Regions from separate parts of the Paenibacillus wynnii genome, predicted to be linked through region 2. Evidence: predicted binding sites of a transcription regulator. Region 2 holds the regulator's gene; the other holds the start of a gene.

Region 1 (7,002 bases), 840 kb from region 2:
TGGGCTTCCGCGATTCCAATCAGGACTTGCTCGGCTTTGTACACCAAATTCCTGAACGCGCTAAAGAGCGTATTCTGGATATCGCAGCTACCCAATTTGAAGACGGCAGTGCTTATCACCAGTATCAGCCGCTTACGAAAAAGGGCAACAATGAAGTCGGTACCGGCTTCAACGATGATCCACTTTGGTTGATCTTGGGAACAGCTGCTTATATCAAAGAAACTGGAGATACCTCCATTCTGGATGAGCAAGTTTCGTTCGACAGCGATCCGAATAACACTGCTACCCTGTTCGAGCACTTGAGACTTTCCTTCGAACATGTAACGAATAACCTCGGACCTCATGGCTTGCCGCTGATTGGCCGTGCGGACTGGAATGACTGCCTGAACCTGAACTGCTTCTCCAAAGAGCCGGGTGAATCTTTCCAAACCACTGCCAACATTGAAGGCCGTGTAGCTGAATCCGTCTTTATCGCGGGTCTCTTCGTCTTCGTGGGTCCAGATTATGCTGAAATTTGCCGGATGCGCGGACTTGATCATGTTGCCGTTGATGCGGAAAACAAAATCAAGAACATGAGTGAAATTACTTTGACACATGGCTTCGACGGCGACTGGTTCCTGCGCGCTTATGACCACTACGGCGACAAGATTGGCAGCAAGGAAAATGAAGAAGGCCAAATCTTCATCGAGCCGCAAGGCATTTGTGTTATGGCCGGTATCGGCGTAGAGAACGGTAAAGCTGAAAAAGCCCTTACGTCCGTTCAAGAACGTCTAGATACTAAATACGGTATCGTCTTGCAACAACCTCCTTATTCCAAGTATTATCTGAACCTGGGTGAAATTTCGACGTATCCGCCAGGCTACAAAGAAAACGCCGGTATTTTCTGTCACAACAATCCATGGATCATGATAGCTGAGACCATGCTGGGCCATGGCGACAGAGCATTTGACCTGTATACAAAGATCGCTCCTTCCTACTTGGAGGACATTAGCGAAATCCACCGTATGGAGCCTTATGTATATTCGCAAATGATCGCCGGTAAAGATGCTGTCCGTCACGGTGAAGCGAAAAACTCATGGCTGACCGGTACCGCTGCTTGGAACTATGTAGCGATTACGCAATCCATTCTCGGTATACAAGCGGATTTCAACGGTCTGAAGGTTGATCCTTGTATCCCTACAGAGTGGGACAGCTTCGAAATCACCCGTGTATTCCGCGGAGATACGTATGTTATCCAAATTAAGAACCCGAACCATGTATCTAAAGGCTTAGCAAGTCTCACACTAGACGGTGCAGCTGTTGAAGGCAACATCATCGCTCCTGTGGGCGACGGCGCTGTGCATCAAGTGGTTGCAATCCTTGGCTAAAACTGAAAACTTATACTTTCTTATATTTTAAAAAGCAACCCGGCCCATCGCTAAACAGCGGTAAGGCACGGGTTGCTTTTTTTATGTGAATATAAATTACGCTTTGTCTTCAGGTATCCATACCTTCATCTCTCCGCTGCCGCGGTTTCCCCATAAATAATACGGTACAGCTTTTACAGCAACCGATTCAACCGACGCCTTCACCGTTCCATACAGCCCCCCGGTCCACCCCTGTTGATCTATTCGTGAGCCGCTACCTTCAACCACTACCGCACCTCCTAGCAGCGTCTCGTCAAACGTTTCAGTGAAGGCTCCACCTTCGCTTAAGGAAATGGAGCTTAACGGCTCCCCATTATCGGCACCTTCGAGGCAATACACTAACGGTCCGCGCTGAATGGCGACTTTGTGGGCATCCGCCCTCAGATTGGGATGGGCATATATACGATGCACCTCCATGGGTACCCGAGCCTCGATCACATCCCCCGCCTTCCACGTTCGGCGGATGATTCGGTATCCGTGGCTCACACTTTCATCGATCGAGATCGCCGCTCCATTGACTCTAATCTCCATCCCTTTACTCCAAGACGGAATGCGCAGCGCAATTCCAAACTCCGCTTCGGCTGCGGGATTAACCTTCATCGTGACTGTCCCATCCCACGGAAACTCAGATTGCTGATGAATTGTAACTGCCGTATCTCCTAGCTCCGTTACCACTTCGCTGCCAATATACAAATGGGTGTATAGTGTATCCCCATGGGTCGTGTAGATAAACCGGTTAAGCGAGGTTAACAGACGGGCTACATTAGGCGGGCAGCAGGAGCAGCCGAACCAGCCTTGGCGCTCGGATTTAACATGATGCTTGTCAGGATTGCAACTGCAGGCTTGAGGCCATACTTCAAGTGGATTCACATAGAAATAATGCTTACCGTCCTGAGCCATAGAACCGAGCACATTGTTATATAGAGCCCGTTCCATGACATCCGCATATTGGGCATCCGGGCGCAGTCTCAGCATTCTTTGTGCAAAAAAGATCAGGCCGATCGAAGCGCAAGTCTCTGCATATACCGTATCGTTGGGCAGATCGTAATCAAACGTAAATGCTTCGCCTATATGTGTAGACCCGATTCCTCCAGTGATATACAGCTGCTTGTCAGCCATATTGTTCCACAATCTCACACAAGCATTGTAGAGCTCCTCATCACCTGTAATAGCAGCTAGATCAGCCATAGCCGTGTACATGTAGACAGCGCGGACCGAATGTCCAACTGCCACCGTCTGCTCTCTTACAGGAGCATGGGACTGGTTGTATTTTAAATCCAGGCTGTCCGTCTTCGTCCCACTCCAAAAGCTGCTCCGCCCGCGCTTCTCCCATTCCTGTAAAAGAAAATACGGCGCCTGCCCTCTCTCGTCAATAAAAAAGCTGCTAAGCTTCAGATATTTCTCATCCCCTGTAAGACGGTACAATTTAACGAGCGCCAGCTCGATTTCCTGATGACCATCATAGCCCTTAAGCTTTCCTTCCTCCGGACCAAAAACAGAATCAATATAGTCTACCATTCTGCACATAATGTCCAATAGTTTTCTTTTACCAGTGGCTTCATAGTACGCAATAGCTGCTTCAATAAAATGACCGGCACAATAAAGCTCGTGGCACTCGTTCAAATTGGTCCAGCGTTTCTCCGGCTCTTTAATTGTAAAATAAGTATTCAAATACCCGTCAACCTGCTGAGCCTCGCCAATCAAATCGATAAGTTCATCCGCTTGTCGCTCCAGTTCCGAGTCAGGTTTGATGCTCAAAGAGTAGCCTACGGCTTCCAGCCACTTCGCCAAATCGCTGTCTTGGAAGACCATTCCTCCGAACTCGCCCTTCTTTCGACCTGCTGCAATTTCAAAATTAGATACCGCATAGCTGGGCTCGGCTTCCGGTACTCTGTCATGCAGAGCCTCATATTGATAAGGAATTACCACATCTTGAACCAGTCGAATGTAACGGCCCCAAAAGTCATCCTGAATAGTCACCTGCTGCGGAGAACCTTTTATACCCGATTGAATAGTTTTAGTGTTCATGAAATCTCCCTTTCAAATATCCTATGTTGTACTCGCTAATTGAAATTATAGACTGTAAAATAAATAAAAAATACAATCATAAGCAACCGTATTTTTGTACTATTTCACACAAGTAAAATTTAATTTAGCTTAGTATATTAAGGACCCTCAAAGGAGCTTCGTTATGGAAAATAACCCTTCATACATTCATCTGGCCGCCCCGCCGTTTCCTTATTACCTGGAATGTGACCGCACTGTATATCAGCCTGGAGATCAGCATCCCAATCGGAAACAAATCGGAGTATTTGACCTGCTTATTGTGGAACAGGGATGTTTATTTATCGGGGAAGAGAACAGCCAATGGGAGGTGCCTGCCGGACACACGCTGCTGCTGCTCCCGGATCGTTATCACTATGCGGTTAAACCCTGCGAGGAGATTACCACGTTCATGTGGGTTCACTTTCATACGGTTGGAGATTGGGGTCAGGCGGAGGGTGATCCTGCTTATATCAACCGCGAAGCTCACTTGAGGCAGTTTCTCACACATCCCTATACCATCCGAGTGCCGCAATTCGGACCCCTGCCCGACTTCTTGGAGCGAAAAGCCCAACTGGAGATGCTGCTGCAGTTGTCCAGTGAACGGCGCTCCCATGCGGTGTGGCAGCAGCAGCGGATTTTTGAAGAGTTGCTTCGAATGATGGATCTAGCCCAGCATGATGCTGCCGGAAGCACCACTGCGGAAATAGCCGAGAAAACGGAGGCTTATATCCGCAATCATTATGCGGAGCCGATCACCAACGCCTCTCTTTCAGAAGCCCTCCATTTTCACTACAACTACCTTGCCCGCTGCATGAAACGTGTCTATGGCCTCACACCCATGGAGTATTTAACAGACTACCGTTTGGAGCAAGCCAAATTACTGCTGCTCAAAACAGAGATTGCCATATCCGGGATTGCTGAGCGTATCGGTTATGAGAGCACCGCTTATTTTTCCCGGCGTTTTACCCATAAGACCGGAATATCCCCGCTTCGCTTCCGCAAACGGTACTCCCGTTAACTGGGGGCATTTGGGGTTCCTCGGCGGAATAAGAAAGACTCCTGCGGACAAGCTATAAGTGTTCATAACTTATCTATAAAGGAGTGTGCTAACATGGGTATTCTAGACGGTAATCCGAAGGACGAGCCGATGCATTACGGTGAAATATCGGGTCTGTGGCAGTATTCCACTGCAGCCAAAGCAATGTTCTCCAGCCTGCAGGCATACCGTTACCATGCGGGGGATAAAGATTTAAAAAGAGTCATTGATGACTTTATAGATCTGGCCTACCGGGAAATTAAAGATTGTGACAAACTGCTGAAAGATAACGGAATTCTTCCTTCCCCTGCTCTGCCGGACCGCCCGACCGCTAAGATGGAGGATATCCCCGTGGGTGCACGGTTCTCTGATCCCGAAATCGCAGCTATGTTATCTGCCAACGTTGCCGTGGGACTGGTCCACTGCAGTCAAATCATGGGCATGTCCATCCGAGAGGATATCGCCGCATTCTTCCTAAAAACACATACCCTTAAGGCAAATCTGGGTCTTTCTATTCTTAGACTGACTAAAGAAAAGGGTTGGCTCATCCCTCCACCGCTTCAAGTAAAAAGGGAACTGGTTAATGCCTAAGTTTATTCCCAAATCCTGCGAAAGCAGGATTTTTTATTATCCATAAGACATGGGATAGCTCTTATTCTCAATTATATGACTGGAACCAAAATCGGATTATCCATCTTACTGTGCAGCTTGTTGGCGGTTTACTCATTTCTAAGGAAACTTTCCTGCATTCAATCTTAACCATAGCCTCCGGCGGAGTGGCAACAGGCGTATGCACCCTCGAAACCTGAACGCAATGGAAATAAGTATGCATATACACGATCATATGTTCGTATTATAATGATAACAAATCCGCCGTCTCTACATAACGGGAGAGTGTGAATCATGAAAAAAGAACGTATCATTATGCTGTCCGACTGCCAAAGCTTCTATGCCTCTGTTGAGAAAGCCTCTAATCCCCAGTACAGCAACCAGCCGCTGGTCGTTGCCGGAGATCCGGCCAGACGGAGCGGAATTGTACTGGCGGCTTGCCCTCTAGCCAAAGCCTTTGGCATTACTACGGCCGAGACCTTGAAAGAAGCACTGACCAAATGCCCTGAGCTGATCGTGGCCAGACCCCGAATGCAGCATTATATAGATGTCTCCGCCCAAATCACAGACATTTTGCGCAAGTACAGTGATCTGGTGGAGCCTTATTCCATTGATGAGCAATTTATTGATATTACAGGCAGCCTATCCTTATTCGGTAGCCCGCGGCAAATTGCCGCAGCTATTCAGGATGTAATCCGCAGAGATACAGGTGTCTATACTCGTATCGGCATCAGCTATTCCAAGGTTACCGCCAAGATGGCTTGCGACTTATGGGCGAAGAAGAACGGCAACGGTCTGTTCTCTCTTTCCAAGGAGCAGCTTCCGGCTTTGCTATGGCCGCAGCCCGTTGGTCAGCTCTTCATGGTAGGCCGCCGTATGTCAGCCCATTTCCAAAGCATGGGCTTAACTACCATCGGGCATCTGGCGCAAATGCCTCTAGCTGAGCTAAAGTGGCGGATGCGCGAGAAGTTCCGCAAAAACTGCGATATTGATGCGGAACTGTACTGGCGGATCGCCAATGGTATGGATGACAGCCCTGTGAATCCGGCCACCTATGAGGCAGCACCCAAGAGTGTCGGCCACCAAATGACCCTTCCCCGAGATTACCCCACGCTGCCGGAGATTAAGACTATACTCTTGGAACTATCGGAGTTGGTATGCAGACGGTGCCGTAACCTGAAGGTGAACGGTGCAGTTGTATCCGTCGGCTGCCAAGGCGCCAGCTTCGATCAACCTACTGGTTTCTCGAGGCAGGTCACCATGAGCGACCCGACAAATGCCACTAATCTGGTATATGAAGCTGCTGTAGCTCTATTCCGGGTGCACTGGGATGGTCAGCCCGTGCGCCGGGTTCACCTCAGTCTCTCCAATCTTAGTGATGAGAACCAGTACCAGCTGACGCTATTCGAATCACGCCCCCGCTACCGGGAGCTGGAACGGGCTACCGATGATTTAAAGGATAAATACGGCGACACCATTATTGGGCGGGCCGCTTCATTTACCGGTTCCGGGCAGATCAAGGAACGCGTCGGCAAGATCGGGGGACATTATAAATAAAATTTAATTTATCAATTCATGGATAAGGGTTGATATTTTCGAACAATGAGGCGACAATCGTAAGATATAACATTCTAGGGGAGGATCGAAAGAAGTTGGATAGCACCGGTCACAGCAACAATACTTCTATACATGAGATTATCGACCTATGCCTCCTGGCCGGTAAAATCATGCTGCAAAGCGGAGCGGAGACTTATCGTGTAGAAGATACGATGACACGTATGGCAGCCTCTCTCGGATTCCCGGGTGCGCATAGTTACGTTACGCCAACCGTCATCATGTTTACTACCAGCAGGATCGAGCCAGTGAAGCTGTTCCGAATTGCAGAGCGTACAACGGATTTGCAAA
Region 2 (7,002 bases):
TAGGAGAGAGATGTGAAGGATCTGTGTAGTTAAGGCTTGGATGTAAATTATAAGTGTTAGCTCAGTTATTTCTTCGGTATGAATTGTCGCTGGTTTAACCTCTGTATGATCTGCAACTCTCCGGTTGATTAGACTTGTTTTAGAAACCTTGGTAATAGTTAAAGCGTTTTCAATAATTTCACAGCCTAGAATTTGATCGAAAGAATAAAGGTTGGCTATGGCTTTTTTCTGCGAACTATAAGGAAAGGTTCCTATGGCTATTTTTCTTAAATTCTCATTATACGCAACGATACAGGATTTATTGGAAGCGATAAGCTGTCTAGGGAATTTCATTCTAAAAGAAGAGACTGCAGCAATTAACTTGTGGTGGTCAGTTATCGGAAACATTAAGATAAGCTTTATCATTGCCGCAATACATAACAAAGAAGCTCCGATGAAAGTAAATAGGTACATTAAAAAGATGAGCATAACAATACCCCCTATAACCTATGATTCAATGGTAACCTTTTGGTTAAAGCTCACTATTAATAAATATGTACTCTTTCTTGAAAGATACGTAATACAAATAGAAAAAACTCCCCCTTTATAGAAGGGGAGTCACAGGTGGCGCTAAATTAAAGCGATGGCTAACAACGTGAACAGGCTCAGCGTTAAGATTTGGTTACTATAAGGATTTCCATATGGATAGGGATAAAAGGCCGAGGTTTTAACGCGTCCACCTTGCTCCGGTTTGAGATAAACATTATTTCTGTCGACATCCATGATAACTCCCACATGTTGCTGACCATCCACAGTTAAAATACGCACCTTTTTGTTCTTACAGTGCAAGCAATTGTAATATGCATCCATAGATACAACCCTCCTCCTTTTCCTTATTAACTTATGGAGAATCGGATTGATGGTAACGGCAGAGTTGCTTAAATTTAAATTAATGTCCTTACGAGTCTAATCACGTCAGTTCCTTATTGTAACTCTTGTTCCTACATTAACCTTGCTTGCTAGTTCGAGCACGTCCGCATTATACATACGAATACAGCCTTGCGATACTCTCTTGCCGATAGATGAGGGGTTATTAGTGCCGTGAATGCCGTAGTGCGGCTTAGATAGCCCCATCCAGAAAGCTCCGAAAGGACCGCCGGGATTGAGCTGTTTGTTGATAATTGTGTATTCACCTTCGGGAGATCGGTTGAGTATCGTTCCAATTCCGACAGGAAATCCTCGGACGACTATATCATCTTCTAAAAGATATAACATGCGTTGAGACAAATCGACGATGATACGAATAGTTGGCATAATCATCAGCACTCCTTTCGATGTAGAATATGTTCCAACAGCCTAGGATGTTCAGAGTTGAAAGTCACAGCAGCGAACAGTGTAATAGGGTTTGTACAACAAAAAGGCTGATTTCGCAACATGATGCGAATCAGCCTTTTTGTTGTGCTCTGAAAAAATAAATAAGGAAATTAATGAATATCTCGGAACAATCCAATAACTCTGCCTAATATCGTTACGCGGTTAAGGCGTAAGGGTTCATAGGCCGGGTTCTCAGGCTGCAGGCGAATATGATCACGTTCTTTATAGAATGTCTTAACCGTTGCTTCATCTTCATCAGTCATAGCAACTACGATATCACCGTTGTCAGCCGTTTGCTGCTGCCGAACAATAACATAGTCTCCATTCATTATTCCTGCTTCAACCATACTGTCACCGAGAACGGACAGCATAAATACTTTGTTATCCCCTACAAAGTGAGAGGGTAGCGGAAAGTAATCCTCAATATTCTCTGTTGCTGTGATCGGTAGACCTGCAGTTACCTTACCTACAACCGGAACACGGGTGATCGTCTGTGCAAATTGATGAACGTTATCAGAATCTTCTTGACCCAGAAGTTCGATCGCGCGTGGCTTCGTGGGGTCACGGCGGATAAGTCCCTTCTTCTCCAGGCGGTCTAGATGACCATGAACAGTGGAACTGGATGCAAGTCCTACAGCTTCACCTATTTCACGAACGGAAGGTGGATAACCCTTGCTGCGGACTTCGCTACGTATAAACTCCAGAATCGCCAATTGACGACTTGAAATCTTGGACATCGGAATCAACCCCATATAGTAATGTTTGGGAAAATTATAACATAGAACTACCGTTCGTACAAACATAAGTTCTAAAACTAAAGAAAAGGGAACAATTGTTCGAAAATAGTATTGATTCAAACACATGTTCGTGTTATATTATTTTTGAAAGTAAGAACAAGTGTTTGGAGGGTGATATTTCATGTTAAAATATAGCACATACCGCAGCATTTATAAAGAGACACCGAGGGTTGATCCTATAGAAAATCGTTTTTCATCCGTTCGTATGATTTCGTCTTTATTTATGACCAAAGCATTCCGGCAGGCAAATTTGATTAAGGTCTTGATGATTCTCATGCTCGTAGTTTCCGGGTTTACAGTAGTAGGTAATGTCTTCGCCAGTTCTATTGCTCAGGTTAAACATCAGGAGAAAATAGTAGTCGTTGAACGTGGTGATACGCTTTGGAGTATTGCATTGAAGAATAAACCGTCTGACATGAGAACAGTCGTATATATAGAAGGAATTAAACAATACAGTGGGTTAGAGAACAGTAGTATTCAGGCAGGAGATATCTTATCTCTTCCTATTTATTAAGATTTAAGGAAGTGTGAATTACATATCGAAGAGCTTGCAGGGGGTAGACCTTGACAAGCTCTTTTTCTCATGGCAAAGTTAGTATGAATTTATAAGGGAGGGAAGAGCAGTGGATATCGATAAACTGGTCGCGCGGATTAACGAATTAGCACGCAAACAGAAGTCCGTTGGCCTGAATGAAGAAGAACTGGCAGAACGAGCGAAGCTTCGTGAAATCTATCTGGGCAACATACGGAATAATTTCCGTACTCAGTTGAACACTATTGAGATTGTAGATAATGATAAGCATGATAAAGGTAACAAGGGACTGTTACATTAATTCCTTTTTCCTTTTCATAGATATTACAGAACGACTAGGGGGAAATCACATGGCCCGTTCTTGGGAAAGAATGGTTCAACGCAACTCGCAAAAAATCAACCAGCAAAGAAAGAAAGCAGGCAAAGATTCAATTCATGCTTCCACTGTATCCACAAAAAGCGGAGATGTGTATAGAGGACGTAATATTGTTCTGCCTGTAGTACTGATAGGACTTGGAATTATGTACTGGATGGTCGGAACCTTAGATGAAGTAAAGGGCAATGGTTCTCTGATGAATTGGCTTGGGATCGTTCTTTATTTTGCTTTGGCAGCACTTCTTTTTTTCCGTCGTCCATACCTGAAGGTGGAACGTGCAAGACTCTCGACCTTCAAGTTTAACCGTGAACGCTTTCTTGGAGCGGCGGATATTGAGAAAATCGTTCTCTCCCGCGGTTCTGTAATCATTAAGCATAAGGGTAAGCGGATGAAATGGATTTTCTCCAAGTTAATCAATCGTTATGATACTGCAGTCATGGGAGAACGTTTGGAGCAGTTTGCCACAGCTAATAACATCACAATAGAACGCGAGTAGAATCACGCATCATGATTATTGAGGAAGAGGGAGAAATCTAATGCCGATTACCGCCGTACTGTTTGATCTGGACGACACGCTGCTCTGGGATGAACGCAGCATTGAGGAAGCATTTGAATTTACTTGTAAAGCAGCGGGAGATTCCGTTAACCCTCAGGAACTGGAGGAAGCGGTGCGCAAGGAAGCAAGAGGTCTATACGAATCCTACGAGACCTTCCCTTTTACTCAGATGATCGGGATTAATCCTTTTGAAGCTCTATGGGGGAATTTTACCGCAGGAGAGCAAAATGAATTTCGTCAAATGGAAAAGCTGGCTCCACTGTACCGCAAGGAGTCATGGCGCCGGGGACTTGCTGCTCTTGGCATCAATGATGAGGATCTGGCTCAGTCACTTTCGGAGACGTTTGCAGCTGAACGAAGAAGCAGACCTTATATTTATGAAGAGACCTTCCAGATTCTTAATCAGCTCCGCGGAAAAGTGAAGCTGCTGCTTCTGACGAATGGCTGTCCGGCTCTTCAACAAGAGAAGCTGGATGGAGTACCAGAATTAATACCCTATTTTGATCATGTCGTGATTTCGGGAAGCTTTGGCAAAGGGAAGCCGGATAAGGATATTTTCTTACATGCTCTTAATTTGCTGGAAATTACTCCGGAGCAGGGGGTAATGGTTGGCGACAAATTAACGACAGATATCCGCGGTGGACTGGCCGCCGGCCTGACCACGGTTTGGATTAACCGTACCGGAAAAGAACCAAATCCCGAGATCCAACCTCATTTTGAAATAGAGCATCTGGCAGATCTTATTCCATTAGTAGAGTCCTTATAAGTTCTATAAGATAGGTGTCCTATCAACCATCAACATGGTTGTTGGGGCATCTTTTTTTAATATATAAGGAAGTATAAGTTTTCAGTATACTTTGGACGGCAAAGCCGTTTCTTCTTGGATTTCGGTCGAAAATGTGATATATGTCACAAAATTGTGAACATCATTCGACAGGTGAGCCGTAATGAAAGAATTTTTGTGTGTATAATAAGACTTATAGATATAAAAAACCTTACTATGAATGAATACTTATAATGCAGAGTGGAAAGGAAGGCTTTTCGAATTCCCTATATTCTGCTAAACTTACTCTAATGTTTTACTGGGGGGATACTAAATTGGCTAAAATCACACTTGCTGAAAGCTTACAAAAACGAATATTAATTCTTGATGGCGCGATGGGCACCATGATCCAACAGGTCCCACTTACGGATGCAGACTTTGGCGGAGAGGAACTCGACGGATGTAATGAAATGTTGGTTCTAACTCGACCAGAGGTTATTCAGACCATACACGAGCAGTATCTCGAAGCAGGTGCTGATCTGATAGAGACCAATACATTCGGTGCAACCTCGGTTGTACTGGCGGAATATGATATACCTGAAAAAGCGCGCGAGATTAATCTGGTAGCCGCTGAGCTTGCCCGTAAAGCGGCAGACAAATATGATACGCCGGAACATCCGCGTTACGTTGTGGGGGCAATGGGCCCGACGACAAAGACTTTATCAGTCACCGGAGGTGTAACGTTCAAGGGGCTTGTTGAGAGTTATGAAGAGCAGGCTATAGCTCTAATAGAAGGCCGTGTGGATGCACTGCTGCTAGAGACTTCACAGGACACACTGAATGTTAAAGCTGGAAGCATCGGGATCCGAAATGCTTTTGAGAAGACAGGAATTACTCTACCGGTAATGATCTCAGGAACGATTGAGCCGATGGGAACAACACTCGCCGGACAGAATATCGAAGCCTTCTATATTTCATTAGAGCATCTGAACCCGGTATCGATTGGTTTGAACTGTGCAACTGGGCCGGAATTTATGCGGGATCACATTCGTTCATTGTCAGCGATTTCCTCGGCGGCTGTAAGCTGCTATCCAAATGCAGGCCTGCCTGATGAGAACGGGAACTACCACGAATCACCGGAATCTTTAGCCCGCAAGATCGGTGCTTTTGCCGAAAAGGGCTGGTTAAATATCGCTGGGGGCTGCTGCGGTACCACACCTGAGCACATTCGTGCGATGGCTGATGAATTGGCACAGTATCCACCGCGTCCATTGGAAGGAAATCACCCGCCGGCGCTTTCCGGAATTGAACCTATTTATATCGAGAGTGAGAATCGTCCATACATGGTTGGAGAGCGGACGAATGTTCTGGGCTCACGGAAATTTAAGCGTCTAATTGTTGAAGGTAAATATGAGGAAGCCTCAGAAATTGCCCGTGCACAGGTCAAGAGCGGTGCTCAGGTCATTGATGTCTGCGTACAGGACCCTGACCGGGATGAGAGCGAGGATATCAAGATTTTTCTGGAGTTGGTTGGCAAGAAGGTTAAAGTTCCCTTGATGATTGATACCACCGACCCTAAGGTTATAGATTTGGCACTTCAATATTGCCAAGGTAAGGCAATTATTAACTCCATTAATCTTGAAGATGGTGAAGAAAAATTCGAGCAGGTAACGCCGCTGATTCATAAGTATGGTGCTGCGATAGTGGTAGGTACAATTGATGAGACCGGACAGGCTATCCTGGCTTCTGATAAGCTTGAGGTTGCCAAACGTTCCTATGATCTGCTCGTGAACAAGTACGGCCTGAACCCAGAGGATATTATTTTTGATACATTAGTATTCCCAGTGGGTACAGGAGATGAGCAATATATCGGCTCTGCTAAGGAAACCATTGACGGAATCCGTTTGATAAAAGAAGCACTCCCTGCGGTTCATACGATCCTGGGAATCAGTAATGTCTCTTTTGGACTTCCTGAAGCAGGACGTGAAGTACTGAACTCCGTCTTTTTATATGAGTGTACAAAGGCTGGGCTTGATTATGCTATCGTTAACACGGAGAAGGTGGAGCGTTATGCATCTATTCCCGAAGATGAGCGGAATCTTGCCATGGAACTAATCTACAACACAAATGATGCGACGCTTTCCGCATTTGTTGCCGCTTTCCGAGAAAAGAAAGTAGAGAAGAAAGAGAAAATCTCCAATCTTTCGCTCGAAGAACGGTTGGCTTCTTATGTGGTGGAAGGAACGAAGGAAGGCTTAATACCCGATTTGAACGAAGCATTAACCAAAAGCGGCCCTCTTGAAATTATCAATGGACCTCTTATGGCAGGAATGTCAGAAGTCGGCCGGTTATTTAATAATAATGAATTGATTGTTGCGGAGGTTCTCCAAAGTGCTGAAGTGATGAAAGCCTCGGTAAATCATCTGGAGCAGTTCATGAAGAAGGACGAGACCTCAGTTAAGGGTAAAATCATGCTCGCTACCGTTAAAGGGGATGTGCATGACATCGGCAAAAATTTGGTTGAGATCATCCTGTCCAATAATGGTTACCAAATTATAAATTTGGGTATAAAAGTACCACCAGAGAACATTATTGAAGCGTTCCGGCGTGAAAAAGCGGATGCGA

The links. Region 2 encodes LexA, which represses DNA repair genes until DNA is damaged. Its sites were predicted from a motif close to CGAACATATGTTCG; they were not measured.
Region 1: the regulator LexA is predicted to act here: its motif matches at 5,326-5,339, upstream of PWYN_RS17345 (DNA polymerase IV).

What each region holds. Positions count from the first base shown of each region.
Region 1 is NZ_JQCR01000003.1:476,287-483,288, reverse strand. It holds gene PWYN_RS17365 (glycoside hydrolase family 94 protein) at 1-1,367, shown strand, start outside; gene PWYN_RS17360 (glycoside hydrolase family 127 protein) at 1,464-3,434, opposite strand; gene PWYN_RS17355 (helix-turn-helix transcriptional regulator) at 3,598-4,470, shown strand; gene PWYN_RS17350 (DUF3231 family protein) at 4,564-5,079, shown strand; gene PWYN_RS17345 (DNA polymerase IV) at 5,392-6,654, shown strand; gene PWYN_RS17340 (threonine/serine exporter family protein) at 6,750-7,002, shown strand, end outside.
Region 2 is NZ_JQCR01000003.1:1,316,959-1,323,960, reverse strand. It holds gene PWYN_RS21455 (hypothetical protein) at 1-468, opposite strand, end outside; gene PWYN_RS21450 (hypothetical protein) at 610-849, opposite strand; gene PWYN_RS21445 (L,D-transpeptidase) at 955-1,293, opposite strand; gene lexA (transcriptional repressor LexA) at 1,464-2,090, opposite strand; gene PWYN_RS21435 (LysM peptidoglycan-binding domain-containing protein) at 2,272-2,664, shown strand; gene PWYN_RS21430 (DUF896 domain-containing protein) at 2,774-2,983, shown strand; gene PWYN_RS21425 (hypothetical protein) at 3,033-3,554, shown strand; gene PWYN_RS21420 (HAD family hydrolase) at 3,595-4,380, shown strand; gene metH (methionine synthase) at 4,773-7,002, shown strand, end outside.